Regions from separate parts of the Flavobacterium arcticum genome, predicted to be linked through region 2. Evidence: riboswitches for the same ligand, from Rfam matches in the RefSeq annotation. Region 2 holds a riboswitch; the other holds the start of a gene.
The links. Region 2 has a riboswitch for cobalamin ahead of DVK85_RS13085 (TonB-dependent receptor plug domain-containing protein). Riboswitches for the same ligand answer to the same signal wherever they lie in the genome.
Positions count from the first base shown of each region.

Region 1: another riboswitch for cobalamin. It lies ahead of DVK85_RS07990 (acyl-CoA thioesterase); the one in region 2 lies ahead of DVK85_RS13085 (TonB-dependent receptor plug domain-containing protein).

Region 1 is NZ_CP031188.1:1,764,640-1,780,037, forward strand. Features, by position in the region: gene folK (2-amino-4-hydroxy-6-hydroxymethyldihydropteridine diphosphokinase) at 1-488, shown strand, start outside; gene DVK85_RS07970 (HAD hydrolase-like protein) at 493-1,137, shown strand; gene DVK85_RS07975 (Ig-like domain-containing protein) at 1,121-3,988, opposite strand; gene DVK85_RS07980 (RNA methyltransferase) at 4,034-4,576, opposite strand; gene mutS (DNA mismatch repair protein MutS) at 4,706-7,312, shown strand; cobalamin riboswitch at 7,384-7,572, shown strand; gene DVK85_RS07990 (acyl-CoA thioesterase) at 7,719-8,105, shown strand; tRNA gene DVK85_RS07995 (tRNA-Gly) at 8,311-8,383, shown strand; tRNA gene DVK85_RS08000 (tRNA-Leu) at 8,402-8,487, shown strand; gene DVK85_RS08005 (hypothetical protein) at 8,606-9,223, shown strand; gene DVK85_RS08010 (hypothetical protein) at 9,446-9,685, opposite strand; gene DVK85_RS08015 (S46 family peptidase) at 9,926-12,073, opposite strand; gene DVK85_RS08020 (HNH endonuclease) at 12,197-13,336, shown strand; gene DVK85_RS08025 (Crp/Fnr family transcriptional regulator) at 13,554-14,126, shown strand; gene DVK85_RS08030 (carboxymuconolactone decarboxylase family protein) at 14,209-14,643, shown strand; gene DVK85_RS08035 (GNAT family N-acetyltransferase) at 14,751-15,197, opposite strand; gene DVK85_RS08040 (3-deoxy-D-manno-octulosonic acid transferase) at 15,197-15,398, opposite strand, start outside.
Region 2 is NZ_CP031188.1:2,889,686-2,905,083, forward strand. Features, by position in the region: gene DVK85_RS13055 (DUF4252 domain-containing protein) at 1-53, opposite strand, end outside; gene DVK85_RS13060 (DUF4252 domain-containing protein) at 84-545, opposite strand; gene DVK85_RS13065 (hypothetical protein) at 542-994, opposite strand; gene DVK85_RS13070 (RNA polymerase sigma factor) at 975-1,490, opposite strand; gene DVK85_RS13075 (S41 family peptidase) at 1,612-3,057, shown strand; gene DVK85_RS13080 (YncE family protein) at 3,154-4,218, opposite strand; gene DVK85_RS13085 (TonB-dependent receptor plug domain-containing protein) at 4,225-6,048, opposite strand; cobalamin riboswitch at 6,080-6,284, opposite strand; gene DVK85_RS13090 (ABC transporter substrate-binding protein) at 6,339-7,478, shown strand; gene DVK85_RS13095 (FecCD family ABC transporter permease) at 7,485-8,519, shown strand; gene DVK85_RS13100 (ABC transporter ATP-binding protein) at 8,529-9,314, shown strand; gene DVK85_RS13105 (DUF6526 family protein) at 9,323-9,754, opposite strand; gene DVK85_RS13110 (HAD family hydrolase) at 9,775-10,479, opposite strand; gene rmuC (DNA recombination protein RmuC) at 10,649-12,040, shown strand; gene DVK85_RS13120 (acyl-CoA thioesterase) at 12,050-12,595, shown strand; gene DVK85_RS13130 (hypothetical protein) at 12,661-13,758, shown strand; gene DVK85_RS13135 (hypothetical protein) at 13,892-14,989, shown strand; gene DVK85_RS13140 (FG-GAP-like repeat-containing protein) at 15,032-15,398, shown strand, end outside.

The DNA.
Region 1 (15,398 bases), 1.1 Mb from region 2:
TACCCAAGTTTTATAAAGACCAAAACCGCTATGCCTTTTCGCTAGAAATGGCTTTTCTTGCCGATCGTTATCATCAGCTTTCGGATGATTTGGCGCAGTTTGACCTGTTTCGTGATTTTGTAGTTGCCGATTATCATATTTTTAAATCGCTCATCTTTGCTAAGGTTACCCTTAATGAAGACGAATATAGGTTATACCGTAAGCTGTTTGATATTATTTATAAAGAAATGCCTAAGCCCGACTTATATGTATATCTATACCAAAATACCGATAGGTTATTGCAACACATACAGCAACGTGGGCGCGACTATGAGCAGGATATTAAACCTGAATATCTTGAAAAAATAAACAGAGGTTACCTTGATTATATTAACTCACAACCCACATTAAATGTTTTGATACTAGATGTGTCTGATAGAGATTTTGTGAAAAATCAGGAAGACTATATTTGGGTTCTTGACCAAATACAGACAAGGTTAAAGCAGTAGGGATATGAAAGCAAAATTGATAGTATTCGATTTTGATGGCACACTCGTTGACTCGAAAGCTATATTTATTGGGTTATATAATGAATTGGCTAGCCAAAAAGGCTATATACTTTTGGATACTGAAAATATACACTACCTGCGTAGTCTTACTATAAAACAACGTTGCTATTATTTAGGCATACCATTATATAAAATTCCTTTTGTTGCTACTTACCTGATTAAAAAATTTCATGCCTCGATAGATAATTTACAGTTTAACAAAGGGATGAAAACATTATTAAAGTCGTTGCAAACTAAAGATTATACTTATTCTATAGCTTCTACCAATGCAAAGAAAAATATTCAAACGTTTTTTGAAATACAGGTAGTGATAGCTCCTGAAATTTACACCTCAAGTAAAGTGTTTGGTAAAGATGTATTGCTAAGGAGACTTTTAAAAGATAGAAAATTACAGCCCGATGAGGTAATTTATATAGGTGATGAAGCACGTGATGTTACAGCATGTCGCAAATGCGGTATTCCTGTAGTTTGGGTAAGCTGGGGTTATGACTCAGCAGAAGCGATAGCCAAAACACCACCTGACCATACCGTAAATACACCTGAGCAGTTACAAGAGCTGATACAGCAATTAGTTAGCGCACAAGGCTAACATGACCTTTAATTTCGGGGCTTGTACTATTTAGTTGTATAATATACCAATAATCTGTAGCGGGTAGTTTATTACCGTTATAAGTACCGTCCCATTCACGATTATATCGGTTTAACCCTGTAATTATTTTACCATAACGATCAAACACTGTTACCGTAGCCTGCGGATAAGCAGTTGCCATACCTGCTATAGTAAAAGCATCATTAATACCATCGTTATTAGGGGTGAAATATTTTTGTACCAGTAGTACTCTAAATGTTTTTATATCTAAACCACAACCGTTTAATGAACGAGCATAAGCAGCATATATGCCATCTTTCAATCCTCTAAATATAGGTGACGATTGATAATTTATACCATCAATAGAGTATTCATAGTCTTGTGTGTTGTCTTCCATAATAATGGTAGCCTCATCAGTATTGCGAATTTGTACAACATCAATATCTGGAGCAAGAATAATATCAGTAGTAAAGGTTTGTGTATCTATACACTCAGAGGTATTGGTAATGGTTACGGTATAAATTCCTGCTTCGTCAATAGTGATTTGGGGAGTAGTTTCTCCTGAATCCCATAGGTAGGTTACATCACCTTCGATTTGAGCATCTAATAAAGCAGTATCATTTTCACAAAACAAAATGGTTTCATCGTCCCCTGCTTCGGGTAGCGGAATTACCGTTATATGTATTGCCGTTCGTTCTGCCGATGGGCAACCATTATATTCTGCTTCGGTATAATATACAGTATCTTCGGTTAGTGTGGTTGTGGTTAAAGCTGTTCCTGTAGCTATAGGTGTGCCCCCTGTAGCATCGGTATACCAGTTTATAGTACCTGTCGATGGTGTGGCTTCTAGTGTTACAGTACTCCCAAAACAAGCTGTTATGTCGACTTCAGTAGTTACGGTTGGTAATGATGTTATTATTACAGTTACTGCAATACGTTCTGCCGATATGCAGTTGGTTGTGCTAACTGCTTCGGCATAATATGTGGTGTTTTCGGTTAGAAAGGGTGTTTCAAATTCATTTCCACTAAATAGTACAGTTACTCCTGTATCAGTGTCATACCAGTTAATTACTCCGTCAGATGGTATTGCTTCGAGTGTGGTAATACCTTCTTCGCAAAGTGATACTTCGGTTGTAGCTACTGTAATAGTAGGTAATGGGTTTACAGTTACTGTAACTGCTGTACGGTTTTCTGAAAGACAATCGTTATTTAGTACTTCAGCATAAAATATTGTGGTAGTAGTGACAGTAGGACTGGTAATAGTGGTACCTGTACCTATAAGTGTACCATCTGTTGGTGCATCATACCAATTTATAGTCCCTCCCGATGGTATAGCACTAAGCGATGCTGTGCCTGAACCACACAATGCAGGTGGTGTAGTAAAGTTTGTTATTGTGGGTAATGGCGTTGCTGTTATGGTTATTGCTGTTCGTGTTGCCGATATACAGTTATCACTACTTACAGCTTCGGCATAAAAAGTTGTAGTTGTACTTATAGATGGACTTGTAATACTATTGCCTGTATCTATAAGTGTACCACCTGTTGGAGCATCATACCAGTTTATTACTCCATTAGACGCTGTTGCTTCCAATGTAGATGTTCCTGAGCCACAAATAGTAGGAGGTGTTGTTCCTGCGGTAACCGTGGGTAGTGGGTATATTGTGGCAACAATAGGTGTTCTAGGTGCTGTAGTACAAGTTTCGTCATAAGCCGATACATAATAGGTAGTTGTAGTGGTAATAGTAGGCGTGTTAAAGCTTGTTCCTGTATGTATTGGTGTGCCTCCTGTGGCGTTGGTATACCAGTAAACATCATTAACGCCAGCACCAGCTAATAGTGTTAATGAGCCGCTGTTACATTCAGAGTTTGCTGCGGTACTGGTAATTCCGAGAATAGAAATAGTAGTAGTAGCCGATAATTGTAAAACGGGATCGCCAGGCATACCGCCATATTCTACTATATAGCCTTGAGGCATATATTCATTTGGACCACCAGCAATAGATAAATCATTCCATGATCCAGGTACTCCTACACCGGGAGCTGTGATATGTGCATAATCTTCATTGTCTAGATTATTAGGCTCTCCTGTATTCCAAAAAGCATAATTTGGGGTGCTACCGTTAACATCTCCGTTCCAAAAAGTAGTTCCTGCCTCTGGACCTGTAACCCATTGCCATACACCTTCTGTTGCGCTGTCAGACCCGCCTATCCATCCTGTGCCTAATGCTTGCTCGCCAATTAATAGTGCTTCATCTTCAGATAATATAGTAGCGAGATATCCTTGTAAGCCATAGTAAGTTGTTGCTTCGGCAGCATCTCTGGCAGCTACCCAGTTGATACCTAGTTCGGCAATATATAAGTAATAATGATCTGTAGATTCAAGATAATTGGCTTGCCCCACTGTTATAGAAAAGGTTCTTGTGCCAGGTGTTGGGTTAGTAGCACTATTAGTATATACTACGTCCTCTATAGCAGCAATAAGGTCTGTATAAGATACATCTTGCCCTGTAGTTCCTGTTAGGCTTAGTTTTGCCGTAGTTACATTCCAAGAGCTAGTAATGTTTGGATGTGTTCCTGTAAGCGAAAGTAGGTCTTCTCCGTTTTCATAACCTGATGATATTTGTATGTATATTGCTTCGGTAGCAGTATCATCAGTATCAGTTATATTAAAAGTTGTTGTTATATTTAAATTTTCACCAGGGCAATATATTTGATCTCCTGTTGCGGTTAATACAGGAGCTTCGTTAGTTTGCGCATTAGTAATCTGCGAAAACGTTATAAAAAACAATATTGCAAAAAAGAATTCTTTTAAGTTATTTATTCTTAAAAAAGTGTGGCTAAAATTATTCATTTTGTAAATATAAAAAACAGAATGTATAAATGTAGCCAATTATACTTAGACCTTGTGTTTTGTATAGTTTTTTTGGAAGATATCCCATACAACAATACCCGCGCTAACCGATATGTTGAGGGAATGTTTAGTACCTAATTGTGGTATTTCGATACTACCACTACACAATTCGATTGCTTTTTGCGATACCCCCTTAACCTCATTCCCAAAAACAACAGCATACTTTTTACCTTTTTCGGGCATAAAGTCATTAAGGTAAACAGCATTTTCTACCTGCTCTATTGCCCATACTTCTACATCTTCTTTTTGGAGTGATGTAATAACATCTAGCACATCGTTGCTATGTTCCCAAGTAACAGTTTCGGTTGCGCCTAATGCTGTTTTATGAATTTCTTTATTTGGCGGTACAGCGGTAATGCCACACAGGTATATTTTTTCGATAAGAAAAGCATCTGCCGTACGGAAGACCGAACCGATATTGTGCAGACTCCTAATGTTATCTAATATTATGATAAGGGGTGTTTTTTCGGAATTTTTAAAATCTTCAACACTCTTCCTTTCCAGTTCGCTATTTTCTAGTTTTCTCATGGTAATAAATCGGTAAAAAGCAAAAATAAACAATCTATTTGGTTTACTTATCCACCAATTACAAACATCACTGTTTAGTTTTTGGTATTTTGATTAAATTCGCCTTTTAGTAATTAAAAAAGTATTCCATTGGCAGCCAAAGAAAAAAAAGCGAAAGAAACCCCGTTGATGAAACAGTACAACACCATAAAGGCAAAGTATCCTGATGCTTGTTTGTTGTTTCGTGTGGGCGATTTTTATGAAACCTTTGGCGAAGATGCTGTAAGGGCAGCCGGAATACTGGGTATAGTACTAACTAAGCGAGGTGCAGGTAGCGAAACCGAAACAGCATTGGCAGGGTTTCCGCACCATTCGTTAAATACTTATTTACCAAAGTTGGTAAAAGCAGGGTTGCGCGTGGCAATATGCGACCAGCTGGAAGACCCCAAGATGACCAAAACCATCGTGAAGCGTGGAGTTACTGAACTAGTTACACCTGGGGTTTCTATGAATGATGAGGTGTTACAATCGAAATCGAATAACTTTCTGGCATCGGTATATTTTGGACGAAAAAATGTAGGGATTTCTTTTTTAGATGTTTCTACGGGTGAGTTTCTTACCGCGCAGGGTAATGAAGAGTATATTGATAAATTGCTGCAAAATTTTAGCCCTAGCGAAGTACTGGTAGCTAAGAATGAAAAGGCAAACTTTCGTGAAACCTTTGGCGACGATTATCATGTATTTTATTTAGAAGATTGGGTATATAAAGAAGATTATGCTTTTGAGAGCTTGACTACTCATTTTGGTACGAATTCCCTTAAAGGTTTTGGTATAGAAGATTTACAAGAGGGCGTTGTTGCTTCGGGTGCGGTATTGTATTACTTATCCGAAACGCAGCATAACAAGGTGCAACATATAACAGCAATTCAGCGCATTGCCGAAGATGCTTATGTATGGATGGATCGTTTTACAATTCGTAATCTCGAACTATACCATAGTAATAATCTTAATGCGGTTACTCTGTTGGACGTTATCGATAGGACGCTTTCGCCAATGGGAGGGAGGTTATTAAAGCGTTGGCTTGCCTTACCTTTAAAAGATGGGAATAAGATAAGAGCGCGTCATGAGGTAGTGACGTATTTGAAAGGTAATAACGATGTATTACAAAAAATACAACAACAGGTAAAACAGATAAGCGATTTAGAAAGACTTATCTCTAAAATTGCTACAGGCAAGGTGTCGCCTCGTGAAGTAGTTAATCTTAAAAACTCACTCGATGCTATTATACCCGTTAAACAACTAGCGTTAGAAAGCAAGGATGATGCCCTGAAAGCCATTGGTGATAGCCTGCACAGTTGCGACTTGCTTCGCGAGAAAATAAAAACAACCTTAAATCCCGAAGCTCCCGTATCTATAAATAAAGGTAATGCTATTGCAAAAGGTATTCATCCTGAGTTAGACGAGTTGCGTAGTATATCTTATTCAGGTAAGGAGTACTTAGAAGGAATAGAAAAACGAGAAGCCGAGCGCACAGGTATTACATCATTAAAAATAGCCTTTAATAATGTTTTTGGGTATTATATAGAGGTGCGTAATACGCATAAAGATAAGGTGCCTGCAGAATGGATTCGTAAGCAGACACTCGTGAATGCCGAGCGTTATATTACCGAAGAATTAAAAGAATATGAAGCCAAAATATTAGGTGCAGAAGAAAAAATACACCAACTAGAAACACAATTGTTTGATCAGCTTGTAGTGTGGATAGCTACCTATATAAAACCTGTACAGCTCAATGCGAGTTTAATAGCGCAAGTAGATTGTCTTATGTCATTTGCACAACTGGCAATAGAAAACAAGTATGTGTGTCCCGAAATAGACGATAGTTTTGAGCTTGATATTAAAGAAGGTCGCCACCCTGTAATAGAAAAACAGTTACCTGTGGGGACGCCTTATATTACTAATAATGTCTATCTCGACAGGGCTTCACAACAAATAATAATGATTACAGGTCCTAATATGTCGGGTAAATCGGCGATATTAAGGCAAACAGCACTTATTGTACTACTAGCACAAATGGGGAGCTTTGTGCCTGCCGAAAGTGTGCGCATGGGTACGGTAGATAAAATATTTACTAGGGTAGGGGCTTCGGATAATATTTCGATGGGCGAATCGACATTTATGGTCGAGATGAACGAAACGGCAAGTATATTGAATAATATATCTGACCGCAGCCTAATATTGCTCGATGAGATAGGGCGGGGTACAAGTACCTATGACGGTATCTCGATTGCATGGGCTATAGCCGAGTTTTTACATGAGCATCCGGCACAGCCCAAAACGTTATTTGCGACACATTACCATGAGTTAAATGAAATGCAGGATATTTTTGAACGCGTACAAAACTATAATGTATCGGTAAAAGAGCTGAAAGATACCGTGCTGTTTATCCGTAAATTGGTAAAAGGCGGTTCGGCACACAGTTTTGGTATTCATGTGGCTAAAATGGCGGGTATGCCCCAAACCGTAATACAAAAGGCACAAAAGCTGCTCAAAAAGCTAGAGAAAGACCATTCGGGCGAGGCATTATCTAATGTGAAAGCATCTGAAAAAGAGGAACTGCAACTTAGTTTCTTTAACCTAGACGACCCATTACTGGAAGAGATAAAAGAAGAGATTGTAAACCTCGATATTAACACTCTGACTCCTGTAGAGGCATTGATGAAGCTAAACGAAATAAAACGAATGCTAACGAAGTAGCATAAATTTATCTATTAACGCTATAACAGCTTTATTATTCGTTATTTTTGCCAAATAGTTCTTTACTTTATTTCTTTTCAAATAGTATAGGTTTTTGGTGAGAGCCAAAATAAAAAGGGAATCGTGTGGAAATCACGAACTGTCGCGCAACTGTAAGTAACCTAAAAGTTTTTGCCTGTGTTGTCCACTGTCTTTAATGGGATGGGAAGGACGGTAAAAATGTTACAAGTCAGGATACCTGCCCGTACTAACTTGACAATGCTTTCGCGATTGAAGTTATTGGTTGAAAAACAACAGGGTATGTTATACCTTTTTGTGTCCCTTTCTATCTGTACCTATACTATATAAAGCATTGTGAAATTCGGTAAGAGCTTTACAAACAGACAATAATTTAAATAAAAAGTATATGACACTAGAAGAAAGAATCAAGAAATCAGAAACCCATATTTTTAAAGCAATATTCCCAAATACCACTAACCATTATGATACCCTCTTTGGAGGTACAGCCATGCAGTTAATGGATGAGGTTGCCTTTATTACGGCTACTCGTTTTAGTCGTCAGCGTGTGGTAACGGTAAGTAGTGACCGTATTGACTTTAAGCAGCCTATACCCGCGGGTACTTTTGCTGAGTTTATAGGTAAAGTGGTTAAGATAGGGAATACCAGTTTGCAGGTACACGTAGAGATTTATGTAGAGAATATGTACTCTGAAGGGAGAGAGAAAGCAATAAGTGGCAATTTTACTTTTGTAGCGCTGAATGAGAATAAAGAACCTGTAGCAATTAATAAATAGATTTGTTGCTGTTTTAAATAGGGTGTTTTTTTTACCGTATTACAATTAATGATTTCTGTTAATAAAAAAAGTTATTTTTTAAAACTAACGTTACCAGAATGTTATCGTGGTTGTTTTATTTTTTTTATAAAAACCCTTGCAAGAATAAATAAATGTGCTACATTTGCACTCGCAATACTGAAATAAAAACCAGCAATTGTATAATGCGAAAATAGCTCAGTTGGTAGAGCGCAACCTTGCCAAGGTTGAGGTCGCGGGTTCGAATCCCGTTTTTCGCTCTAACAGCTACCTGTTATGCTCGAGTGGTGGAATTGGTAGACACGCTGGACTTAAAATCCAGTGGGTAGTAATGCCCGTGCGGGTTCAAGTCCCGCCTCGAGTACAAAAAAGCTCCGACAGTGTCGGGGCTTTTTTTATGCCTATTTTTTTGATGTTTAGTTAATAGTGAAGTCTATAACTTTTGAGTTATATTTGAAACCTTAATAATTATAACGATTCTTATGAAACTAAAATTACCATTTTTCTGCTTTTTACTTTTCATTTCTTTTGCTGTTAGTGCACAAGAAGATTATTTAATTGAGATTAACGGCAAGGTAATGCCTATTGCTCTCGATCGGGATTATGAAACTACTGTAGGAGGTAAAAAAGTTGCGTTTAAAGTTTTCTCTAAAGATACCTTAACTTATAATGATGATCTTTTTAGTTTTAAATACAGTAAAGATTTTAAAGCATCAAGAGTAGATCTTGAAAGCGGAATTTCGCAAGTAATGGTAATGACAGCTGAAGGGTCGGGTTTTATTATACAAAAATATGATGGCATTAATCCTGAAATGCTTAATGAGCTTATGTTGAATGAGGTTGTTAAAGAAAGTGTTGATTATGGTTATGAAATACGTAGAGAAGATTATGTGTTTAAAATGAAATCGGGTAGAGATCTAGAAGTGGGTAAAGCAGTACTCACGTATAAAGGTGATACTAGTATATATGAAGTCGCTTCTATTGGGAGTAGGGATGCAGGGATTCTTGTCTTAACAATGATATCTACTGAGGAGTATTCTGAAGCGAGTAGAAATCTTATAGATACCATGTGGAAAACATTAGCCTACAAGGGTGAATAATTTAGAGGTATAACACGGCATAATAAAAAAGCTCCGCAATGCGGAGCTTTTTTATTATTTGCTGACTATAAAACAAAAATTTTTGCGTTGTGCCAAAAGGGGTTATGTGTTACTTGATGTTTATTAGTAGTCGTTTTTGCGCTAAACTATTTAAGGTGATAATATAGCGTATAAAAAAAGCCCCGCATTGCGGAGCTTTTAAATACTTTAACTGACTAGTTATTAGTGAGCGTGCTCTTCAGTAGTAACTTCTTCATGGATAGAATCCATTTTTGCACCAGCTTCATCAGCAGTTTCTTCAACAGCTTCAGTAGCATCTTCAGCAGTTTCTTCAACAGCTTCAGTAGCATCGTCAGCAGCAGCTTCCATTTCAGTTTCAGCTTCATTAGCTTTTTCTTTACATGATACGAAAGAAACACTCATCATAGCAACTAGAGCCATGCTTAAAACAACTTTTTTCATCTTACTAAATTATAAAGGTTAATTATTAATTCGGAACAAAGATATAAATTTTTTAATATCCCAAAATATTTATTGATAATTTTTTTAAAAATCTTCAGTTATTGAAATACAGCGTATTACCTTGCGTTTTTAGTAATTTTTGGTACTATTTTTTTGTAAAGTATAAATTGCTAATCACTAAATCTTCTTAGCGATTAGCAATTTGTATTTCGTAAAAGATTTATTGTCTTGTTTTTGGGTTTACTTTTTTTTAACATTTACAAGTTTCATCTCATCAATAAGACGTTTATCGCCTGCATATTTGTCAATTACAAACAATACGTAGCGAATGTCTACCATAATATTACGACAAATAGAAGGGTCATAATATATATCACTCATAGTGCCTTCCCAAACACGGTCGAAGTTAAGCCCTATTAAGTTACCCTTAGCATCTATAGCAGGACTACCCGAGTTACCACCTGTGGTATGGTTTGTACCTATAAAACATACAGGCATTTTTCCGTTTTTATCGGCATAAACGCCAAAATCTTTATTGTTATATAGCTCAATAAGTTTTTGCGGAACATCAAACTCATAATCGCCTGGTACATATTTTTCCATAACACCATCAAGATAGGTTACAGGCTCATAATATACTGCATCTCTTGGTTCGTAGCCTTTTACCTGTCCATAGGTAATTCTCATAGTGCTATTTGCATCAGGAAATATACGGGCATCTTTTGGGCTTAGTTCTAGTATGCCTTTCATATAGGTGCGTTGCAGTGCATCTATCTTTAGGCTTATTTCTTGATATTTAGGGGCTACTTTTTCGATATAGGCTTGCATCATGGCTTTTATAACCTGATAACCTTTATCGTTGTTTAGTTGCTCTAAAATAGTTGTTGCGTCGCCCGATAGTAGGCTTTTAACCCCTTCGTAACTTGTTATTTTCGATTGCGTATATACTTCTTTTGTAAATGCGCTATAGTCTTTATTTTTTAGTTCTTCGGGAACAAATTGCGCTGGCGATTTCTCGGCATACAGTGCAATAAGCTGTTCGAACACTTTTTCGTCTACTTGCTTACTGTAATCTTTATAGGTGCTTTCTAACGATGCAATGGTGTTGTTTTTTCTGTCAGTAAACGATTGCTCGCCTCTTGTGTTGTATACTTGCTCTAGTTGGTACAGTTTGTAACCAATGGTAAGTAGCTCAGTGTTACGGATGGCTACCTCAATAAAGTAATCTCTACTTAGCTGATATGGCTCTATCTCTGCATAGTATTTATCAAAATCGTTAAACAGGTTGCCATACTCTTCCATTTTGCCTGCTTTTTTGGCTTTGGCAAGAAAATCTTTTTCAAAAGCTCTTTTTACGGCTACGGCATTACTTTTTGTAAGCCCCTGCGATTCGCCTATCCATTTTTTCCAATAGTTGGCAATACTTGCATATTTAGAAGCATATTGTATTTTAATTTGCTTGTCTTTACGCATAAAGCCATCGGTTACTTTTAGTGCAGCATCTCTAATTCCTATTTTGGCAGGGTTTAGCACCTCTACTATTTGTTGTACAGCAACGGCAGGTAAATATTCTTGCGTACGCCCAGGGTAACCAAACACTAATGTAAAATCGTCCTCTTTTACACCACCCAATGAGATAGGGAAGAAGTGCTTAGGGGTATAAGGTACATTGTCTTCAGAGTATTCAGCAGGCAGGTTGTCTTTGTTAGCATAGATACGGAATAGCGAAAAATCGCCTGTATGGCGTGGCCACACCCAGTTGTCGGTATCTGAACCGAACTTACCGATTGATGATGGCGGAGCACCTACCAAACGCACATCTTTATACGTTTCGGTTACAAATAGCATATACTGGTTACCCTCATAAAACGTACGGATTTTGTTCTCCTGATACTTCTCTTTAGGTAACGAGTTACTAAGTTTAGATATGTTTTCTTGTATTTTTTTCTGCTTGTCTTCTTCGCTGGTTAATGCAGGTACACCTTCTAACACTTGGTTGGTTACATCTTCTATACGAACTATAAAAGTAACCTCCATATCAGGGTTAGGTAGCTCTTCTTCCATGGTCATAGCCCAGAACCCATCAGTAAGGTAATCGTGGTCTATAGTAGAGTGTGCCTGAATTTCGCCATAACCACAGTGGTGGTTGGTAAGCAATAGTCCTTGAGATGATATAACCTCCGATGTACAACCTCCGTTAAAGTGCGGGACGGCATCTTTTAGGCTAGAGTTGTTTACATCATAAATATCTGAAGCCGACATTTTCATGCCAAGGCTTTTCATTTCTTTTTCGTTCATTCCTTTTAGTAAGGAAGGTATCCACATACCGCCCTGTTGTGCAGCAACGGGTAGTGCTAATAGTAATACGAGTAAGCGTAATAGTTTCATCATTGTTTGTTGAGTTAAGTAGCCTGCAAGATAGGAAAATTTGAGATGAGGTAAAAACAGGTAGTTTAATGTGTTTAATTTGATATAGTTTTACTTAAATTAGTATCTTAAATTGAAATAAAAATGAATAAATATAAGTGTTTTTACTGTTCTGAAAATTATATTAAAAACACTGAACACGTTTTTCCTGATGGTTTAGGTGGACAAAATATTTATATGAGCTGTGTTTGTGAGAAATGTAATCATGACTTTTCAAAATTGGAAGGTGAACTTTATAGAAAAGGAATTGCGAATTTAATGCGCAGCGTAGCAGGAATTTCTTCAAAGAAAAAGCATAGTCGAAACTATTTTAAAGCTCAGACTTTACTAAGTTTTGATGAACTCAATAAAATTGTATATGAAGTTAATCAATATGATGATTTTAAAATTGAATTAAAACCTCAAATAATTGAAATAGGGTTAAAATTTCATATTGAAGGTACTTTAAAAGAGGATATTTATCAATTAACTGATAAGGTTAAGAAGTGGAAAAAGAATAATTTAAAAATGATTTTAAAGTTTCCAGAGAAAGATGATGATTGTACCTCATACGTTCAATTTCAAATTAAAGAAAACCTAATTTCATCTGAAACTCTAAAATCTTCTTCCAGAATTAATAAGGCTGTAATTTTGGATGTTTTAGATAGTCATGAGCTATCTCCTTATCTAAAACCTCGCATATTTTTAGATAATGAAAAGAACCTTATAATCAGAGCTATATCTGTGGTTGATGCCGTTAGGTTTCTTAAGAAGTTTTTAATTTTCACCTCTAGACCAGTAAATATTAATAGTTATAGCAAAATTGTAAACGATAATGGAATTGTATATGTAGGGTTTAATTTTGATCTTTTGAAAGCTGAACGAGCAATGGCTAAGATAATATTGAATTGCTTATTACATTATTTTCCAAACTCGATTAATTTTAATTTCGATAAGTTTAAGTCTTTTGTGAAAAATGGAGAGACTCATGTAATAGGGGAAATAGAACGGAAGGATGATCTAATTGATTCGTTAGAAGATACTCACAATATATTTTTCCATCAATATGGGGATAATTTAAAGGTAAGGTTGAGTTTGTTTAATGGAGGGGTATGTTATAGCTTTATAATGGAAGATGTAAACATATTAGACAATATGGATTATAAGCGACTTATAATTGACTTTAAAAAGAAAGAAAATAAAATACAGGATAAGAATGCTTTTTTAATGTCTTTCAATAAATAGTTATTTAAGTCTAAGAGGAATTACTCCGTCGCACTATGCTCGCAATGCTAGTACGGCTTGTAATTCTGACGACAGGAAGAATCTTTTACTACTTTCTACTTTATGACTAACAAAGACTGCCACGCTCCGTTGCACTGCACTCGCAATGACGGTGTATAGCATTATTTGAGTATTCTTATCTTCGAAATTGTTACTTTCGTTACAAATATCCTGTATTATGTTTTCTGAAATGATAGCGCATATGCGTAACTATATTACGCTTACTGAGGAAGAAGTAACATTGCTTACTACTGCATTAGAGATAAAAGAGGTAAAAAAGAAAGAACACTTGCTAAAAGCAGGTGAGGTATGCTGTGATAACTACTTTGTTCTCAATGGTTGTTTTCGGCTTTATCTTATAACCTGTAGGGGTGCAGAGCAAACAATACAATTTGGTATAGAAAACTGGTGGATAACCGACTATATGAGTTTGAGAGCGGGGAAACCATCGGGGTTTTACTTGCAAGCCACAGAAGACGCTAAGATAGTAGTGCTTAATAAGGACGTGCAAGAGGAATTGTTTGTAAAAATACCACAGCTAGAACGTTACTTTAGACTAGTGCTAGAAAGAGCTTACTCGGCACAACTTACCCGTATTCATTATATTTTTAGTTATACAGGAGAAAAACAGTATAGGGTAATGAACAGAGATTTTCCAGAGTTTGTAAAGCGTATACCACAGTATATGCTAGCTTCATTTTTGGGTATGACACCTGAGTTTTTAAGTAGGCTGAGAGCTAAGAAAAAGTAGTTTTATTTCTTGATCTAGTTTAAGTTTTTTATCATTACTGTGCGATACTTTTGCTTTATAAATAATAACAAAAGTATTTTTTATGGAAACAAGATTTAGATTACACGAAGTAAATCCAATGGCATGGAAAGCGGTATTGGATTTCGAGGGATATTTTGCCAAATCAGGGGTTACAAAAACACATAAGGAGCTTATAAAAATAAGGGCTTCACAAATTAATGGTTGTGCTTTTTGCTTAGATATGCACACTAAAGATGCTCGTGAAAATGGTGAAACAGAGCAACGTATTTATACTTTGAGTACTTGGAGAGATACTACTTTTTTTACACCAGAAGAAAGAGCTATTTTAGCCCTTACAGAGGAGGCAACAAATATTAGCGGCGGAGTATCTGACGAAGTTTATAATAACGCCGTTAGCTTGCTAGGAGAAGAATATATTGCAAAAGTATTAATGGATATTATTGTTATAAATAGTTGGAATAGGATTGCCATTACTACTAAAATAATGCCTAAATAAGTACTTCTTTAAGACATGTTGATGGTTTTTATAAATTCTTCCTTCGTCAGAATGACATAGATAGTTTGTCATTCTGACGAAGGAAGAATCTTTTAAACGTTTTCCAACTATTCCACTACCAGTTTCATCAAGTTACGGTTGTGTTCAGTATAGTTTTTAGAAAGGTATAGGTTGCGTGCGGTTTCGTTGTGCGGTTCAATTTCTAAGTAAATTATTTTAACCCCCAGTTTTTTTGTCTCGCTGTGAATAAAATCGAGCGTTTTTTTACCCAGCCCAAATCCTCGTGCCCCTGAACCGATAAACAGCTCATCTAAAAAAGCAATGCGCCCGCCATACTCGAAACTAAATACAAAAGTGAGTATAACATACCCTACAGGTTGCCCTTTTTGGACTATGAGCCATCCACTGCCCAGTGCATCATTCACAATAAATTCTTTCAACAGCCTTTTTGATTTCTCTATATCCATAGGGTAATTGTCAATACCGTAAAATTCTTGCATCATTCCGGTAACTACCTCAATGTCTTGTTGTGCTATGGGTTTAAATTCAGCCATTAGTCTGTTATTTTCTTCATTATAGTATCAACAGCCCCTCTATTCATATTTACAAACGTTCCGGCAATGTGTCCTTTTTCTGTGCGATAAGTATCGTCATAGGCAAGTAAGCTGAGTGCTTCTTCCATTTCGGCTTTATCTTTTACGGCTATACAACCACCCATTTGTACTAAGGCAACCGCCTCAGGGAATTTTTGGTGG
Region 2 (15,398 bases):
AAAAACAGTGTAGGCATAAGCATTATTACTAATACGATTATTATCTTTTTCATCTTTGTTTTACTTTATGGGGTGTTCTTAATTTATTCTTTATCATCTAGATCTATATTCCCTATAAAAGAGACAAGTACAACCTCATCATCTTTCTTGTTCTCGGTAAAAACAAGTAACTCTTTTATTTGTGAGTTATTTTTACCTGCTGTAATGTATATGTTTACTTTAGTTCCTTTATCATTTAGGCTTACAAGCTCATCCATAGAGTGCTTTCTAAGGTAAGATGCAACCGTTTTTTTCATATCCTTAGAATATTTTTTGTCTGATGTAGTAAACACCCTAAGACTTTCCATGCTATCTACTTTATCTAAGTAGTCTTTTGCTTTTTCTGCTCCTCCAGATAATTTAATATACCCTAAAACATCTACAAGGTTTTCATGAATAACTATCCCATCAATCCCCTCTTTGTCCTGAAATTTATCAAACTCTCTTTGGGCAAAGGTAACAAATGGTGTAACTGCCAATAGTGCTACAATTATAAATTTTTTCATTTTGTATCTTCTTTAAAAATTTTGTTTTTTGATTTTTGATATTCGCCTAAATACGCTGCTCCTGTTACTCCTACATTTATATTACTAGAAAGCATATTAAGTGCTTTTTGAGTTTCCTTAAATGCTACTTCAGGATCATCATAAGTACCCAACTCTCCTTCTTGTGGTGTTTGTGGAGTAAGGAATAGTGCATAAAGACCAAGCATTAGTACAAAACTTGCTGCTACCGATAACCATGCTACATATTGTTTTCTAGGTTTTAGTGGTACGGTTTTTTCAAATTTTTCTGTTGCCTGCTGGGTAAAATATCCAAACATAGGACGGTACTGTTCTAAATGGGGCGCCACATCTAGAGAAGAGAAATAGTCTTTAAGTCTATTCTCTTCGGCAGTACTGGTTGCTGCATCAAAATATTTTTCCAGTAGTTTTTCAATTTCTTTCAATTCCATAGCTATGTTTTTTTGTAAGCTCTTCTCTAATTGTTTTTCTCGCTCTCGAAAGGGCTACTCGCACAGCCGTTTCATTCATATCCATCATTTTAGCGATTTCTTCAAATTCATATTGTTCTACATCACGCATCTGAACAATTATTTTTTGCTGTTCTGGCAGGGTATGCATAATTTTTTCTACCCAACTCCAACTATCACGATCTTCTGCTTGTTTCTGTAAACTAGCTTGCCCATCAGTAAAGTTAGAGTGCACTATGCGCATCTCTGTTGCTCGTTTTGATTTTAACTGATCTAAACAATAATTTTTAGTTATTGTAATTGCCAATGCTTCTACACTCGAATAAGTATCTAACTTTGCTTTATTCTTCCAGAGTCGTACCAATACCTCCTGTGTAGCATCTTCTGCTTCTTCGGTACTTACCAAAAGTCGTTTTGCCAATCGAAACATTCGATCTTTAAAAGTGTTTGTAATATTTATGAACTCCGATTGATTCATTTATAATAGACATTGGTTTGTTAGCCGTTAATAAAAGGAAGACGAACAATATAAATTTTTGTTACATATTGTATTAAATATATTAAATTTACGTTTTAATCAGAAATAATAATTGCGCTTGATGAGAAAGATAACACTACTACTAGCTGCACTAATGGTTACTTCATTAACCTTTCAGAGCTGCGAAGATATGGATGATAAAGCTGTTCCTGTTAATGACTTTATATGGAAAGGATTAAACTTATACTACTTATGGCAAGAGCAAGTACCTGAACTTGACGATGACCGATTTAGTAATCAAGCACAGTTAAACTCATATCTTGAAGGTTTCTCTAGCCCTGAATCGCTATTTCAAAATTTATTATATGAACCAGGTACTACAGACCGTTTTAGTGTAATTTTCCCAGACTACAGGGTGCTAGAAAATGCATTACAAGGTGTTTCTACAAGCAATGGCGTTGAATTTGGACTTGTATATGCCGATGAAAGCCAAACGAGTGTTTTTGGGTATGTTCGTTACATATTACCCGATTCGGATGCTGCAACAAAAGATATACAACGAGGTGATATTTTTTATGCTATAAACGGTACTCCTTTAAATGATGGTAATTACCAGTCATTACTAAGCGAAACTACTTATACCCTAAACTTTGCCGATTATAATGATGGTGAACTTACGCCAAACGGTGAAGAAGTTACTTTAACAAAAACCGAATATGCCGAAAACCCTGTATATACTACTAATGTTATAACGGAAGATGAGCACGTAATAGGCTACTTTATGTATAATGGTTTTTATAGTAGTTATGACGATGAACTTAATGCTGCTTTTGGACAACTAGCTTCGCAAGGTGTTAATGAGTTAGTATTAGATTTACGATATAACTCAGGCGGATCTGTAAGAACAGCTACTTATCTTGCCAGCATGATTACAGGACAATTTAACGGAGAACTATTCGCTAAAGAACAATGGAACTCTAAACTACAGGCGTATTATGAAGATAGAAATCCAGCAGCATTAGTTAATAATTTTACCAATAAACTATCTAACGATGCTGCAATAAACAGCCTAAACCTTAATAAAGTATATATACTTACTACACGCTCCACAGCATCGGCAAGCGAATTGATTATTAACTGTCTAAAACCTTATGTAGATGTTACCGTTATAGGCGATGTAACTACTGGTAAAAATGTAGGTTCGGTTACACTATACGATTCTCAAGATTTCTCCAAAAACAATCGCAGCGGAGTGCATACTTATGCCATGCAACCTATTGTACTAAAAGTGGTAAACAAAAATAATTTTGGTGACTATGAACAAGGTATAAACCCTGACATAGAACTTAAAGAAGACTTTGGAAACATGGGTATAATAGGCGACCCTAACGAACCATTATTTGCAACAGCAATAGCTGATATAACAGGAAACGGAAGGTTTAGTATTCCTGATAATAACAATCATAAACTGTTTAAAGACTCTAAGAGTATGCGTCGTTTTGGTACTGAAATGTATAAAGATGATATTCTTGAAGGTGGGTTTAACCTGATAAAAAATTTACAGTAATTATAATAAAAAAGAGTGGCGAAAGCCACTCTTTTTCTTTTCTCCTGTATGTGGATGTTCATTCAGGATACTAAACTTAAACAAATAACAAATAATCTAATTAAAATAAAAACCTGCAGGTATTACCCCTACAGTAAACTCTTCTAGCTTCTCACCTGTAAGCGAATAAATATATACTTTACCATTAGAGTTATAGTCCATAGCATCACCTACATATACCTTATTGTTTTTCACTTCAAAAGAATATACACCATACACTCCTTGCTCAGTAGTAGTAAATAATGGTGCAGAAGGTAAGGTAGTAGCAGAAGTTGTCATAGTATATATACCATCATTTATAGTATAGTATAACTTATTGTTTTCTATAACAAGGTTAGTAGGGTGAGTTATTCCGTTAAAAACAAGATTTTGGGAAATACTGTTATCAGTAAGGTTTATAACCGTCAATTGTCCGGTAGTTTCTGTACCCGACCATGATGGTGCTCCTTCGCCCATTACGTATAATTTACCATTATCAATTTCAAGACTGTTTGGCACATCTCCTACAGCAATGCTTGTTGTTACATTACCAGCAGCAGCATTTATTACCGTTACAGTATTACCATAACCATAGCCACCTTTATGAGCTACATATAAATTACCATTATTTTCAACAATAGCCTCAGGACCTTCTACTACTTCAATACTTGATGAAACAGTATTAGTAGATAAGTCTAATACAGCAACATAATCATCAGTAGTATCGACAGGATCACCCCAGTTAGTAACATACCCCTTATCTCCTGAAAAAGCTATATAACGCGGATTATCAAGCCCAGTAGTAACGGTTGCTACACCTTCAAAAGTATAACGGTTTACTATTTCTATTTTATGGGAATTGTTTACAACAATGTAAGCATAGTCGCCATGTAAGCCTATATCTTGACCTGTATCGCCAAGAAGTCCACCGTTAACCAGTGAAAACACATTATTTTCAAGCTCATTAGCTTCCGAAAGAAATGATATAGAAGCATTACCTACATTATACCCTCCTTGGTTAAGTATTAATAAACCATTATCATAAGCGCCTTTTGGCGCGTTAGATGAATCGTCATCACTGCTACATGAAGCAAAGAATAGAGCTCCTGCAAATGCTGTTAAAATTAGTTTGTTAAGTTTCATTTATGATTAAAATTTAAAATTAAGGTACATAGTATAATTGCGTCCTGGCATAGGACGTGTTGCTACGTTCTGATAGGCTTTGTCCCAAAGGTTATGTATTTGCACACCTACATCTAAGCCTTGCAAGAGCTTAAAATGATATTCTGCACCAAGTGTAGAAACATGGTAAGCGTCAATTTGAGAATTGTTATCAGAGGTATTAAATACCTTACCATTATATAAATGGCGGTAATATGTAGAGATGTTTTTATAAGAATAAGCTAGCGAAGCCGTAGCTTTATTAAAAGGCACATAAATAAGTTGGTTACTACTACCATCTTCACGCGATACGGTATAAGCATAAGTACCATTAAAAGTGAAACGGCTACTACCTATAGTTTTTTGCCAGTTTATAACCGACTCCACCCCATAAGTATTTACTTTACCTACATTTTCAGGTCGCCATACATTGTTTACCGGTATCCAGCGCAGCATATCGCGTAGTTTTATATAATATCCTGTAACGGTAAGTTTTACATTTTTAACTTTAAACTCGTTGCCTAGCTCTGCTTGATAAGAGCTTTCGGGTTTTAAATTAGGGTCGCCACTACCCTGCCAATACAAATCGTTAAAAGTAGGAATACGAAAATTGCGCGAAGCATTAGCTTTAACAGTATAAAATTTCGTTACATCATAACTACTCCCAAAAGAAAAAAGCATGGGGCTTTTATAAACATCTGTTACCTCTTTACGTACACCTAATTCATATTGTAATTTATTGTTAACCGTATGTTGTAACAACAAACTCCCTGAACCTATATTACGCTCCTTTACCTCGATATCTGAGCCTTTGCCTTTGTTATGAGTATAGTTTAATAATGTGTTTATTTTTAAATTATCGGTAATGCGGTAAGCCAAGTCATACGTTCCCAGCCATGTATTTACTTTCCCGAAAGTATAATTATCATTACCCCTCGCATAATACTTATAATGCTCGGTAAGCAATCCTGCTTTTAGCTTAGAGGTAAAACGTCCATACAACCCTAACCACTCTAGTAAGTTTCTTGAGTTAATGTCTTGGTATTTACTTTGTGACGGTGCAGCAAGCGTACGCGAAAAGTGCCTTTCGCCATCGTAAGCAAAGCTATACAGCCGTAGTATGTTTTTTTTATTCAATTTATACCCAAAAGCAGCATTATAACTGGTATTATAATACTGTCCGTTTTCATTTTTTATGTTCGAATTGGGGTATTCATAGTCATTGTTAGAATTGTTTCGACTAATGCTTACATCACTACTAAATTTATGGGTAGAAGCCTTAAAATTGTAATTAGCATTCACAGTATTATAGCTACCATATTTAACTAAAAGTACATTGTTAATTTTATTATCAAAAGATAAATCATTATTCAAATGAATACTCCCCCCAATAGCACTACTACCATAAATAACGCTACCTCCTCCTGCTCTTACGCTAACCGAATTGAAATCACCTGCATTCAAGATATTAAAATCTGTTTGCCCGTTAAGTTGTGAGTTGATGTTGATACCATTCCATATTACAGCGGTTTGCTGCGCCGTAGTACCCCGAAACGATGGTGACGACACCATACCCAAACCATTTTCTTTAAAATAAATGACAGTATTATAGTTGAGTAAAGCTCCTAATGAAGCTGGATTACGAGCAATAACTGAATCGTTTAATTGTTGAACTGATTGCGAGTTGGAATAATCGCGTAGTTGAGTATCAGATATTATTACCTCTTGCAATTGGGTAATAGTATCGTTTTGCGCACAAAGGTATTGGCACAATAATAGTGAAGCGATGAAGAATAGTTTTCTTATAGTCATAAATCGTAGAACCCTTTTTCCCGAAGGTTCGATATTCGTTATACTAAAGGCAGGTCTCCTGGCTTGCGTACTGTTGTTCACCTTCCCATAACTTTCGTTACAGTGGTATGCAGTTAACAACAGTCTCCCTTATCGGGATAAGCTTACAGTTGCGGGAACAGCTCAGGTATTTAACCTGATTCCCTTTTAATGTGACGACATGAAAAAACGCCACAACCTAAAGTCGGGGCAAAGATAGGATTTATATTGAGATATTTAATTTATACATTTGCAACTGTTCAATATTTTTTATGAAGAAGTTAAACATCATCTTATCGATTATTGTATTGCTTGTAGCTACTGGCTGTAAAAAGGAAGCAAAACAAAAGAGTACTCCACCCGAAACAACTGTTAATGCCGTAACACACGCGAGCGGGTTACAAATTTATAGATACAATGGCTACTCCGTTGTAAAAGTGACAAACCCTTGGCCTAATGCCGAGAAAGGTTTTACTTATGTAATGCAACAAAAAAACGCTATAATACCCGATAGCCTTAGCCAATATATTACGATACCTGTACCCATAAAAACAGTAGTAGCTACCTCAACTACACACATACCATCATTAGAAATGCTTGGCGTTGAGAATTCATTGGTAGGGTTTCCAGGAACTAATTATATATCATCAGAGAAAACAAGAGCGCGAATTGATGCTGGTAAAGTACGCGAAGCTGGTGCTAATGAAAGCCTAAACACCGAAGTAATGATAGACTTATCACCCGATGCGGTAGTGGGCTTTAGCATTAGCGGAGATAATAAAACAATGACTACATTAGAGCAGAGCGGTACAAAAGTATTGTATAACGGCGACTGGACAGAACAATCGCCATTAGGAAAAGCGGAATGGATTAAATTTTTCGGGGAACTATACGACTTACAAGAAAAAGCAGATAGTATATTTAACCAAATTGAAACTGATTACAATGAGGCAAAAACTTTAGCACAAAACGCCAAGGATAACCCTACCGTACTTAGTGGAGCTATGTATCAAGATCATTGGTATTTACCACAAGGAGGTAGTTGGGGTGCATTGTTTATAAAGGATGCGCATGCCAATTATCTTTGGGCAGACTCTGACGGAACAGGCAGTCATACACTATCGTTTGAAACAGTATTAGACAAGGCACAAAATGCTGACTTTTGGATTGGTCCTGCTCAGTTTACATCATTACAAGAAATGGTTGACAGTAACCCTCACTATGCACAATTTAAAGCTTTTCAAAACAAAGAAGTATATTCTTTTGCAAGTAAAACAGGAGCTACAGGAGGTATTATTTATTATGAACTCGCTCCTAACCGTCCTGACTTAGTGTTAAAAGACCTCGTGAAAATACTACACCCCGAATTGTTACCAAACTATGAACTTCATTTTTTTGAAAAACTAAAATAAAACGCATTGCAGCACACAAAGCAATATAAATTTTTATTTCTGGCACTAGGCATTAGCTTAGTACTACTATTTTTAGCAAACCTTAGCTTAGGGTCGGTAAGTATTCCTTTTAAAGATGTAATACAAACCCTAGCAGGTGGCGAAGCTACCAAAAACAGTTGGGAATATATTATACTTAACTATCGTTTACCCAAAGCTATAACTGCTATTATAGTAGGTATAGGGTTATCAATTAGCGGATTACTTATGCAAACGCTTTTTCGCAACCCCTTAGCAGGGCCCTATGTACTGGGGCTGAGTTCAGGAGCAAGTCTTGGGGTAGCTTTCATTATACTAGGTGCTGGAATATTACCTGCTTTTTTAGGTAATATATTCATTTCATCTTATGGTGTAATAATAGCAGCTATACTGGGTAGTTTCGTAGTCCTACTAGCGGTATTACTAGTAGCACAACGCTTAAAAGATACTATGGCAATACTTATTGTAGGCTTAATGTTTGGTAGTTTTACTAGTGCTATAGTAAGCGTACTCACCTACTTTAGTACAGCACAACAGCTTCAAAAATTCACATTTTGGGCTATGGGTAGTTTGGGTAGCTTGCCTTGGAAAAACATAAGTATTTTGGGTATAACCTGTCTGGCAGGTATAATCTTGGCTGCATCGTGTATAAAACCGCTCAATGCATTATTATTAGGCGAACGCTACGCTAAAAGCATGGGTATTAACTTTAGTAAAACACGATTTATAATAATATTGGCAACCAGTTTACTTGCCGGAAGCATAACGGCTTTTGCAGGACCAATAGCCTTTATAGGGCTTGCCGTACCCCATATTGCAAAACTTTTATTTAAGACAAGTAATCATTTAATATTGTTTTGGGGTACATTGTTATGCGGAGCAATAATAATGCTACTATGTGATACTATAACACAACTACCTGGCAGCGACTTAACATTACCTATTAATGCGGTAACCTCTATAATAGGTGCACCAATAGTAATATGGTTATTATTACGAAAAAGAAAAGGAATGTACAGTTAAACCAACGCTATGAAACAAGACGACATGATACTATCGGCAAATGGAATAAGCATTGGCTATACTACTAAAAAAGCAAAAAAAGTAATAGCAGATAATATTACCATTAACCTGAAAGCAGGAAGTTTTACGGCACTTATTGGGGCAAATGGTATTGGTAAATCTACACTATTACGTACCCTTACAGGCATACAAAACCCATTGAAAGGAGAAGTTTTTCTTAATCGTAAAAAAATAAATGACTATACCCCTAAAGAACTAGCGCAAAACCTTAGTATAGTATTAACAGAAGGCTTACCACCGAGTAACCTCAGCGTGTATGAACTGGTTGCGCTAGGAAGACAACCTTATACCAACTGGTTGGGTACACTTTCTCCTGAGGATAGCGAGAAAGTAAATGAAGCATTAGCACTAACACAACTAACAGCATTGGTAGATAAAAAGCATTATGAAATAAGTGATGGACAGTTGCAAAGAGTACTCATTGCACGCGCTTTAGCGCAAGACACCCCTTTAATACTACTAGACGAACCTACCACGCACCTCGACTTACTGCACAAAGTGAGCTTATTAAAACTGCTAAAACAGCTTACCAAGAAAACAGGAAAAAGCATTCTCTATTCCACCCATGATCTTGACCTTGCCTTACAGCTTAGTGACGAACTTGTAGTAATGACACCCGAAGGAACAGTACAAAGCAGTCCTAAAAAGCTTATAGAAAGTAATGTTTTTGATGCTTTATTTATGGATAAGAATATAGTATTCGATAAAAACAAGAATGGCTTTACAATTCTGTAGAACAAACCTTATACCCTACTATTATCAGCGCGCCAGTTTTTTATTGATTTTTTAATCGCACTAGGCGAAAGGTTTTCTTTTATTACTCTATCAGCAAGTGCTGCCAATTCATCATCAGGAGCAAAACGCAATGCAAAAATTTGACCTTGCGATAAACTATCTTCTAAAATTTCTAAACGCTTTCCTGTTACAACAAAATAGCGATAGCGCATTTCTTGTAGTATAATTCTATTTTGTAAGGTTAGTGAATAGTGTTGGCGTAACATAAAGGACAGCCATATAACAGCCGTAGTAAGCATACCCATAAAGAGCCATATTTGCTCCTCACTTTTTGAAGCATTATAAGCTGTTGCAACAAGTAAAATAAGCATTAACGGATAAAATATAAAGTGATGTGGCGAGTAAAATCGTATATGATTTTTATAATTTTGTTGTGACATTGTCTTTTATTTTTTTATTGTTACAGTAAATTACTTTTAGGCAATAGTAGTGGTAGTATCTCTGTTATTTTTTCGATTTCGCTAAAATTCTCATGTTCTACATTGTGCTCTACCATTTCATGTGCCCAAGTAGTATGGAAAGGTACATGGCAGGCATGACCACCAATTTCTAATACAGGAAGCACATCAGACTTTAATGAATTACCTATCATATAAAATTCACTAGGTGATATATCTAAACGCTTTAGAAGTTTTTGATAGTCTATTGCCTTTTTATCAGACATCACCTCTATATGATGAAAATAATGCCCTAGCCCAGAATTATGTAGTTTGCGTTGCTGATCTTTCAGGTCGCCTTTAGTAGCTACAACTAGTTTATAATGCCCTTGTAGCTTATTTAGGGTTTGTTCTACCCCATCTAGCAATACAATAGGCTTTTGTATTAATTCTTTACCAAGATCTGTAATTTTTTGTATACTACTTACACTCAGAGTCCCTTCAGATATTTTTACAGCAGCTTCTATCATACTAAGCACATAACCTTTAATACCATAACCATATAATGGTAAATTATTTATTTGAGTATTAAAAAGCTCTTGCGATATACTTTGATGTGAAAGATAGTTTTCCATAATACCACAAAACTTCTTTTCGGTTTCTTCAAAGTAAGGTTCATTTATAAATAGAGTATCGTCAGCGTCAAATGCTATAACTTTAAGGCTCATAAATTAAGAGTTTATTTACAAATTTACTAAAGAAAGACTATACAAAGTAATGTGTTATGTTAATTGATTTATAATGTTTTAATATTCATAAAAAACATTTCTGAACTATTAATAAACATAAACGTTTGGATATTTTCCTTATTTTTACATTTCAGCAAAAACTTCACTAATGCCCGAAACCATTACTTTATTACTCGCCTTTATAATAGCCCTTGCAATAGGTGTTTTTATTGGTAAAATTGTTTTCTCTTCAAAATCTGATTCCGAGCGAAAAGTACTTGAAGAGCGCAACAATAGCCTTACTCAGCATATAGAACAACTAAAACAGCAATTTGTAAGCGAAAAACAAGTTATTGAAAAGCAAATGTTACAGCTACAAGAAGAACGCGAAAACCTGCGTACCGCAAAAGATGCACTATCGATACAGCTTACAAAAAAGGAAACGGACTTTGACAACCTGATGGAGCGCGTTAAAGAACAACGTGAGGAAACAGAAGAACTGCGCGAAAAATTTACTAAAGAGTTTGAAAACCTTGCCAATAAAATATTGGAAGAAAAATCGACTAAGTTTACCGAGCAAAATCGCGAGAATATTAAAAACATATTGTCGCCTTTACAGGAAAAAATACAGCTTTTTGAACGAAAAGTAGAAAGTACTCACAAAGAAAGTATTGACTACCATGCTGCACTACGTGAGCAAATACTTGGGCTTAGTAAAATGAATGAGCAGATGAGCCGCGAAACAATTAACCTTACCAAAGCATTAAAAGGCGACAGCAAAATGCAAGGAAACTGGGGCGAATTGATACTGGAACGAGTACTAGAAAAATCGGGGCTGGAAAAAGACCGCGAATATTTTGTACAACAAAGCCATACTACCGATGAGGGTACACGTGTACTACCCGATGTAGTGATAAACTTACCCGATGGCAAAAAAATGGTTGTAGATAGTAAGGTATCACTCGTGGCTTATGAACGTTATGTAAACGAAGAAGATGATCCGTTAAGAATAGTGCACCTAAAAGAACACGTAAACTCTATAAAACGCCATATAGATCAATTGGGAGAAAAGAATTATCAAGACCTCTATAAAATGGAAAGCCCTGATTTTGTTTTACTTTTCATCCCTATAGAATCGGCTTTTGCAAGCGCATTAAATGAAGATACGACTCTATACAATAAAGCTTTTGAACGTAATATTGTAATTGTAACACCTAGCACACTACTTGCTACCTTACGTACTATAGACAGTATGTGGACAAATCAAAAACAGCAGGAAAATGCCTATGAAATTGCTAGACAGGCAGGTGCGTTATATGATAAATTTGTAGGTTTTACTGACGATCTTATTATGGTAGGCAAACGTATGGACGAAGGCAAAAAAGCCTATGAAGGAGCTATGGGCAAACTAGTAAACGGACGTGGCAATATCGTAACCAGTATAGGGAAATTGAAAAAAATGGGGGCTAAAGCTAAAAAATCGCTACCCGAAAACATAGTAACCCGAGCTATGCTAAGTGATGAAGAAAATACAGAAGACGATAATTTACTCAACCCGTAATATTTAAAAATGAATAATAACTATAAAAAACTAACTACATCGCGAATAACAATATCCGAATTGATGTTACCCTCGCATACTAACTTTAGTGGTAAAATACACGGTGGGTACATCTTAGGCTTGATGGATCAAATCGCTTTCGCTTCAGCATCCAAATATTCGGGTAAATATTGTGTTACAGCGTCGGTAGATAAAGTAGATTTTTTAAACCCCATAGATGTAGGCGAACTAGTAACCATGAAAGCATCTGTAAATTATGTAGGCAATAGTTCTATGGTAGTGGGCATACGAGTAACATCCGAGAATATCCAAACTGGTAAAATTAAGCATTGTAATTCTTCTTACTTTACTATGGTAGCCAAAGATGAAAATGGCACTACTGTGAGTGTACCCCGTCCGCTTATAACATCTTTAGAAGAAGTCCGTCGTTTTCACAAAACATTAAAACGTATCAATTTCAGAAAACGTCACAATCAAAATCAAGAAAATTTCAACTATACTTCATCCGAAGCTTATGAAACATTAAAATCATTAAATGTAAAAGTTGACCTGTAATAAACTATAATACTACAATGTAGTTGTTAAATTATTTTATATTTGTCTTTACTATATTATAATTTATGAAACACAACTACTTTTTTAAGACACTTTTATTAGTTACACTTATAACTACACTATACTCTTGTGGTTCGGATGATTCTGATACATATACAGAAATTATACCCGAAGAAGAATCGCCTGTAGTATTAGACCTCAACGCTGTGCCCTATGCTAGTCTATCTGAATATAATTTTTTTGAAGGTGAACTAAAAAACTTACAACCTGTATATAAAGTTATTCCTTATGATATTAATAGCAGTCTTTTTACTGACTATGCAATTAAAAAGCGATTTATATGGATGCCAAAAGATGTACAAGCAAATTATACAACTGATAGAGAAGTACCTGTATTTCCTATAGGTACTGTACTCATAAAGAATTTTTATTATGATAATACTATTCCAAATAATACTACATATATAATAGAGACCCGATTAATGATAAAAAAAGCTGACGGGTGGGCTTTTGCTAATTATGTATGGAATGATGAACAAACAGAAGCATTATTAAGTACTCAGCGTGAAACAATTCGTATGTCTTGGAATCAAAACGGTACAGCTATAACTACTAATTACAAAACACCTTCTACAATAGATTGTGCCACCTGTCATACAATTAATAACGTCTATACACCTATAGGTGTAAAACCACAAAACCTCAACAAGATGTACACTTATAATGATGGTACAAAGAACCAGTTGAGCAAATGGATAGAAGAAGATTATCTTGATACTAAGCCTACAACCATAAATAGCACTGTAGATTGGGCTGATGCTTCGCAATCACTTGAGCTAAGAGTACGCTCTTACCTTGACATTAACTGTGCTCACTGCCATAGCACAGGTACATCATGCGATTATACCCCTATGGAACTATCCTTTTCACAATCAACAGTGCCCGAAAATCTTGGGATATGTAGAGAACCTATAGATTTTGTAACAGGCGATCAACAATATATTGTTTCAGGACAAGACATACAAGGGTCATTAATGCATTTCAGGATGAATACTAATATTCAAAGTGAAATGATGCCACCTGTAGGACGCACAATAGTACACCAAGAAGGGGTTGAACTTATTGAAGAGTGGATTAATAGCGTCGAAACTACATGCCCGTAACTCACTAAAAATTAAACTATTAATTTAAACTATTCTCAAAATAACAAAAGAAACTTTATATGTTAAAAAAAATAAAGTAGGGTTTTTTATTTTATATTTGTTACTATTGAATATAAAATTGTAAGATTAATACATGAAAAAGCATAATTACTTAAAAACTTTATTTTTTTTAACCCTTTTTTCAACATTAACTTCTTGCGGAACGGATGACGGTGATACTTATACCGAAATACTAGATCCTGTGTCGCCAGTAGTAGTAGATATTAGTGCCGTACCTTATACAAAGTTATCGGAATATAAATTTTATGAAGGCGACCTTAAAAATATGGAACCTGCTTATAAGGTATTACCATATGACCTAAATAGTGCTCTTTTTACTGACTATGCTCACAAAAAAAGATTTATATGGATGCCCGAAGGCGAAAAAGCTACTTATAATGGAGATGAAACCATACTAGATTTCCCTACTAGAACAGTTATAATTAAAAATTTTTATTATGAAAATGTGCTACCCGATAATAGCACACGCATAATAGAAACAAGATTAATGATAAAAAAAGATAGTGGATGGATATTTGCCGATTATGTATGGAATGATGAACAAACAGAAGCCTATCTTGATCTTGAAGGAAGTTTTACAGATATAAGCTGGATAGAAAATGGAGTGGAAAAAAGCTCCACATACAGAATTCCTTCAGAATCAGAATGTCTTACTTGCCATAAAAACGGAAATGCTCCAATACCTATTGGACCTAAACCGCAAAATATGAACAAGATGTTCAACTATAGTGATGGCACTGCCAATCAATTAAGTAAATGGATTGAGGAAGGCTACCTTCAAGATAATCTTCCTGCTGAAATAACCAGTACTATAGACTGGACAGATATTTCTCAGCCCTTAGAATTGAGAGTACGCTCATATATGGATATTAATTGTGCTCACTGCCATGCAGAAGGCGCTCATTGTGATTATATGCCAATGAGACTTGCATTTAGCGAAACAACTAAAGCTATTAATATGGGAGTATGTGTAGAACCATTTGAATTTATAAGCACATCATATCCACATATAATAGCCAAACAAAAAATTGAAAACTCTGTAATGTACTACAGACTTAGTACCACTAACGAATCAGAACGTATGCCTATGCTAGGTAGATCTATAGTTCATGAAGAAGGACTTCAACTATTTGGAGATTGGATTAATAATATGGACGGGACTTGTCCATAAAAAATAAAATTAACTAACAGCTAAAATTAACCCTAACTAATTATGAAAAAAATATTTACTTTATTAATTACAGGATTGGGCATAGTAAACCTTACTGCCCAAAACACTTGTGCAACTGCACAGCCAGCAACAATAGGTATAAACAATGTATCTTATGCTGATGGAAGCGAGGTACCGTTACCCATATGTATAGGTGGTACTAATAATGAGGTTACAAAGGGCGCATGGTATACTTATAGTAGCACAGAGATACTTAATATTACAATAAGTACTGATCCTGAAGGTTTCCCTATATTAGACACCCGTGTACATATATACACAGGAGATTGTGACAACCTTATATGTGAAGCTGGAGATGACGATAGTGGCGAAGGCTACTCATCTGTAGTAGAATTTACCGCACAACCTG